2 regions of the Psychrobacillus sp. NPDC096389 genome follow, and region 1 is predicted to be linked to the other one. Evidence: predicted binding sites of a transcription regulator. Region 1 holds the regulator's gene; the other holds the start of a gene.
The links. Region 1 encodes LexA, which represses DNA repair genes until DNA is damaged. Its sites were predicted from a motif close to CGAACATATGTTCG; they were not measured.
Positions count from the first base shown of each region.

Region 1 (3,175 bases):
AAAAAGTACGTTTTTACGTTGTTTAAATGGATTAGAGACGATTACGAGAGGCTCAATTTCAGTTAATAATCATCTAATCAATGCGACAGACACGAAAAAAATGCAACAGAAAAAGATCCACGCAATCCGTCAAGATACCGGCATGGTTTTCCAACAATTTAACTTATATCCACATAAAACGGTGATTGAAAATGTAATGGAAGCTATTATCGTCGTGAAGAAACAATCAAAAGAACAAGCGAAAAAGATCGCTTCCCAATTGTTGAAAAGGGTAGGCTTGCAAGAAAAAGAAAATGTCTATCCTTCGAAACTATCAGGAGGACAGCAACAACGTGTAGCGATTGCGCGAGCACTTGCAATGGAACCGAAAATAATGTTGTTCGATGAACCAACTTCCGCATTAGATCCAGAACTAGTCGGAGAAGTACTAAAAGTGATGAAAGAACTAGCAGATGAAGGAATGACAATGGTTATCGTCACACATGAGATGAAGTTTGCTCAAGATGTCGCGGATCGAATTTTATTTATGGCGGACGGTCAAATGGTAGAAGATGCAGAACCGAAGAAGTTTTTCTTGCATCCATTTACAGAACGTGCCCAAAAGTTTTTAGCAAAAGTAAATGAATTTTAACTAAAGGAGTATGATCAATCATGGAAGTAAAAGCAATATGGCAAGGCGGACGAGCATTTGAAGCAAAAGGACCTTCTGGTTATCCGATGGTAATGGATGCAACGGCAAATTATGGAGGACTAGGACAAGCACCGACGCCAACCGAAATGTTATTAAGCTCGTTAGCTGGTTGTATTGGAATTGACGTCACAATGATTTTAAAACCCCATTTAGAAAAAATTGAATCGATTGAAATTACAGTGGATGGGGCACGTCGAGAAGAATTACCAACAGCTTTTACTGCAGCGGCATTATTATTCGACGTAAAAGGAGATATTGATGCGAAAAAAGTCATTCGCGCTATAAAACTTGGAGAAGAAAAATATTGTGCAGTTTCTGCTTCGTTGAAAGCAGACATTTCCTATCGTTTAATCTTAAACGGGGAAGAAGTAGAAATGCAAACAGAAGCATAAAACAAAACCCTCCCATCTTCTACAGATGGGAGGGTTTTTCGATGATTTAAACGAAAATGTCCACTTTTCGTTTAAATATGATATCGGCTCTTTGTCATCATACGGACATTCGTTTTATTTGTCAAGTTTACAAGAATTTTATTACGCATCAACGATAAGTCAAGACTCCCACTTTAATCAGTTGGGAAGGTCCCCTCACTGATTGAATTTCATCTTATTGTATATGACGGTATACGCCGACTACTTTTCCAAGAATCGATACTTGGTTCACGATAATTGGATCCATCGATGAGTTTTCTGGTTGCAGACGGAAGAATGATTTCTCTTTGAAAAAGCGTTTAACTGTCGCTTCGTCTTCTTCTGTCATAGCGACAACTATATCCCCATTATTTGCAGATTGCTGTTGTTTTACGACTACATAATCCCCATTTAAAATTCCTGCCTCAATCATACTATCTCCCATAATCTCTAACATAAACAAGTGATCATCGGCTGTACCGAATGTTTCAGGCAGTGGGAAAAACTCTTCGATATTTTCAATTGCAGTAATTGGAAGGCCTGCGGTTACTTTACCTACTAGCGGCACATGCACGACACCTTGTTTTTCTGCAGTGCCATCAAGGATTTCTATTGCGCGTGGTTTCGTTGGATCTCTTCTAATAAGACCTTTGCTTTCCAGGCGAGCAAGATGCCCATGCACAGTAGAACTCGATGCTAGTCCAACTGCTTCCCCAATTTCTCGTACAGAAGGCGGATATCCTTTCGTACGAACTTCTTCCTTAATAAAAGCTAAAATATCTTCTTGTCTTTTCGACGCTTTTTTCATTGAGTTCACCTCTTTTTTATGTTCATTTTTCTACTAATTTCTTTCTTACTAATAGTATAACAGTCTCTCAAACTTTATGCAAACATAGGTTCTAATAAGTGTTGACAAAAACAAACGTTCGTTTTATTATTAGAACATACATTCCGAACAAACATTCTTATTAGGGGGATTTATGATGAATTGGATAAAAGAAAACTATTTTATTACATTATTTTTAGGATTAAGTGTCGTTTTTTTGACGACATTTGTCATCTCTAATACAATATCGACAGAACAACAACATCAAATTAAAATAGAACATGGTGACTCTTTATGGGAACTTGCAAATAAGTTTGCAGTAGATGAACCAAAAGAAGTTTGGATAAAAAACGTGATGGTCATGAATAATTTACAAACCGCTCATATTAGAGCAGGGGAGACGCTTATTATTCCAGAGATAAGAGATAATTTTCATTTTGATCACGGTACAGAGATAGCGAGTGATAGCAATTGAAAGCAGTAATATATTGTCGTGTAAGCACTGAAAAAGAAACACAAGAATCTTCTTTAACTAGACAACAAGAAGAACTGTTAGAATTTGCACAAACGAAAGGTTATGAAGTAAGCGAAGTTTTTACGGACCAACATAGTGGATATGATATTGAACGCGATGGATTGCTTGACCTACTTACATATGTAAAAGAATTCGATATTAAAGCAATTTTTGTCCAAGATGAGACCCGGATTGGACGGGGAAATGGTCGAATGGCTGTACTCCATTTACTTCAAAAAACAAATACTTCTGTCTTCACTTTACAAGATAAAGGAATATTAAATTTAAATGAAATGGATTCCATGCTGTTAGAAATATTGGCTCTTGTGGAGGAGTATCAACGAAAGCTTCATAATGCAAAGATAAAGCGAGGCATGAAGCGTGCTGTCTCACAAGGATTTCGACCAGAGAAAAACTTAAAATCAAAAGGAAATCCAGAAGGAAGAGAACGTATAGATGCTCCTGTAGAAGAAATTGTAAGGCTTAGAAAAGCTGGCTTAACTTACGACGAAATCGCTTCTACTTTAAAAGGATTAGGTTTTGAAATCAGTAAAGCAACTATTCATCGTAGATATATTGAATTTGTGGAGTCTCAGGAAGTGTAAAGACTTGCACTCTGGCGCTTTTTTCCTTACCTTTATAAGAGGTACAAAAGGAAAGGATGAATTAAATATGTTAAGTAAACAAAAGCTAGCAAGAATTAGCGAACTGTCCAAAAAATCTAAAACAACAGG
Region 1 is NZ_JBIWFB010000001.1:1,298,551-1,301,725, forward strand. Features, by position in the region: gene ACIQ38_RS06180 (amino acid ABC transporter ATP-binding protein) at 1-631, shown strand, start outside; gene ACIQ38_RS06185 (OsmC family protein) at 652-1,083, shown strand; gene lexA (transcriptional repressor LexA) at 1,298-1,909, opposite strand; gene yneA (cell division suppressor protein YneA) at 2,085-2,402, shown strand; gene ACIQ38_RS06200 (YneB family resolvase-like protein) at 2,399-3,046, shown strand; gene ACIQ38_RS06205 (DUF896 domain-containing protein) at 3,114-3,175, shown strand, end outside.

Region 2 (3,175 bases), on a different contig from region 1:
ATAATGCAAAGGAATTATTAGCTCGTGGAACTGGTCCTTACTTTTATCTACCGAAGCTTGAGAGTCATTTAGAAGCAAGATTATGGAATGACATTTTCATCTTTGCCCAAAAGCAGCTAGGTGTTTCAAATGGCACGATAAAAGCAACTGTATTAATCGAAACGATTATGGCAGCTTTTGAAATGGATGAAATATTATATGAACTAAAAAGTCATTCGGCTGGATTGAACTGTGGACGTTGGGATTATATTTTTAGTTATATTAAACGACTTCGCAATCAACCAAATGTGATTTTACCAGATCGTAGTCAAGTGACGATGACCTCACCGTTTATGCGTGCGTATACGCAACTTTGCGTTCAAACTTGCCATCGTAGAAATGCCCCAGCAATTGGTGGGATGGCAGCGCAAATTCCGATTAAAGGCGATGAAGCGGCAAATGAAGCGGCATTTAACAAAGTGCGGGAAGATAAACGGAGAGAAGCGACTGATGGGCATGATGGAACATGGGTAGCACATCCTGGTCTAGTCCCTGTAGTATTAGGAGAATTTAATGAGCATATGCCTACGTCTAATCAGATTCATCGTAAACGAGAAGATGTGCAAGTGGTAGCTAAGGATTTATTGGAAGTTCCGCAAGGTTCTATTACAGAAGAAGGCTTGCGTTTAAATTGTAGTGTAGGAGTTCAATATATTGCATCATGGTTACGCGGAAACGGAGCAGCACCGATCAATCACTTAATGGAAGACGCCGCTACCGCAGAAATATCACGCACACAAGTATGGCAGTGGATTCGCCATCCAGAAGGGAAATTAGAAGACGGTCGTAAAGTTACGGAAATTTTAGTACGACAAACATTGCAAGAAGAACTAGGGAAGTTGGAAAAAGCATTTGGCAGCGAGAACTATGCAAATGGTCGTTATAACGAAGCAGCTGAGCTCTTCCTCTCTTTAATAAGTGAACAAGAATTTGTTGAATTTCTCACATTGCCAGGCTATGAAAAATTATAGGAGGTGATTTGCATGAAAACAACTACTCAAGAAGTAAGCACAAAACATTGTCGTGAATGCGGATGTGAGATTCATGAGAAAGTAGAATCATCCCTTTATGAATGTGAACGTTGCATCGGCATGAACGAGGAATAACTCTATGTACGAAAGTCCTATCCTTCTTTTACAAGAAAGGGTGGGGCTTTTTTAAATTTAGCAGGATTTTCTTGTTGTAAAAAGAACATACGTTTCATATACTAAATAAAAAGGAGGGAACGTTTGTGCGTGTTTTATTAGAGAAATATTTTAGTCGAGGACAGTATGTGGAATTAATATACCTGTCTAAATCGAATGAAATCAGTAGGAGAAGAGTCAAAATATTGAAGGTGCAGGACAACTCTTTTCAAGGATATTGCTTTAAAAGGAAGGCAAAACGCACATTTCTAATAACGAACGTATTAGCAATCGCTCCCGTTAGTCAAAAAGAAAGCAAGGTGATCTAGGTGGATAGACCAGATTTATCGAAATTACAGGATCGAGGAAGTAAAAAATGGGTCGCAATGATGCTGCCGGAACACGTCAAACTTCTGAGAGAATACATGGAAGAACAAAAGAAGACTCCTCGTCCCCAACTAGATGAATGGGATCTGGATATTATTCAAGAAAATATTCAACTAGCAATGAAACGAAATGTAGAAGTGGAAATAAAAACATGGAGAAACGGAGCATTTCATATTCACTTAGGAAAGGTAACTTGGGTGGATATAAATAAAAGAACAATAGAAATGGAAGACATTCTTACATCATTCATGTTGCAATTGGATGAAATTGTGGATGTAACAATATTAATATGAGCGAACAGATGTAAAACAAACCACCGACCGATATAATGGCAGGTGGTTTGTTTCCAAAACTAAGCCTTAACAGGGCTAAACTCGTGAACCCATACAGTCATGTGAGGTAGCCATGGCATACGAGGGTGGTAAGACAAAATAGATTGTTTGTAGTCTTCCACTGATTCAAAGCCTTCTTGTTTTGCATGTGCATCCGTCAACTCACCAAGCGTTTGAATATATACATTGTCAACAACAAAAGACTGCCCATTCAGTTCCATCATTTCCCCTACGTCTGCATAACGTCCATTGCGCCGAGTGGCCGTTTTCTTACCTTGCAATACTAGTTCAATATCAGATTCCTTTGTGATTAATCGTTCCACTGAACATGTTTTTGGAGGTAAATTTGTTTTTTCATCGTTTGTCATGTAAAGCCCACCTTGTTCAAATAATTTTACTTTGCTATTTCTACGTAAGTGTATACGTTAGAAGCATTTCGGGCTATGGTTATAAAAGAGTATTTTTTTAGTTAGACGAATTTGTATAGACTTGGTCTCGTGTAAATGGCTCCGACACTACTAGATGAGCGAGTGTTACAGGAGAATTACCTTCTTTTTCAAAATATATTTCCTCTAACTCGGGAAAGTTATCAAAATAGGAATGTACAATTGTCCCGATAAACATGTGCTCCCCGGCGCTTCCTTGGACATTACTTAATCCACTGTCCATATTTAATATGAGTTTCGTGTTATTATTCTCGAAACGGTAATCAATTAAACCCACTTCCAAAACCATTATTTCATCAAAAATTTGACGGACTTCATCACCTGAAGGATCAATAGTTATGTCATATGGTTCTACATATTCCGCATTCGCATCAGCCTGATAGACGGTAATCGTTTCCGTAGATACAGTGCTTTCAGGTTCATCCTTTCCATCCCACTTATAAGCTGTCTGTTCTTTTTGTTCACTTAATTCATTAGAAGTAGACCACGCAATGAGTGTATAAGAACCAGCCGGTACTTCTGCTAATTCTGTTTGAAGCTCAAGCGGAATGACTATTTCTTCACTTGGCTTTAATGTTTTTTCTTGAAGCATTAAGGTAAATGTTTTATTGGCTGAATACGTATAAACGACATTATTTTCATTGTCTAAAAGTTGATATTCAATTTCCTGTCCACTTGGATATGTTATGCTCTTTTCGACTTCTGTTTCATTTTTAATCGTAAAGGAAGCATTGCCATCCTCATTTACTACCAATTTAGTCAAAATAGTTTTGTCTTCCTGCGGTTGTGGGTCTCCACCTGTAGTAGGATCGGCATTACTTGTTCCACAGCTCGCTAGGAGCAAAAT
Region 2 is NZ_JBIWFB010000006.1:134,003-137,177, forward strand. Features, by position in the region: gene aceB (malate synthase A) at 1-1,010, shown strand, start outside; gene ACIQ38_RS15580 (YhfH family protein) at 1,023-1,145, shown strand; gene ACIQ38_RS15585 (YolD-like family protein) at 1,493-1,843, shown strand; gene ACIQ38_RS15590 (ASCH domain-containing protein) at 1,903-2,250, opposite strand; gene ACIQ38_RS15595 (BsuPI-related putative proteinase inhibitor) at 2,348-3,175, opposite strand, start outside.
Region 2: the regulator LexA is predicted to act here: its motif matches at 1,262-1,275, upstream of ACIQ38_RS15585 (YolD-like family protein).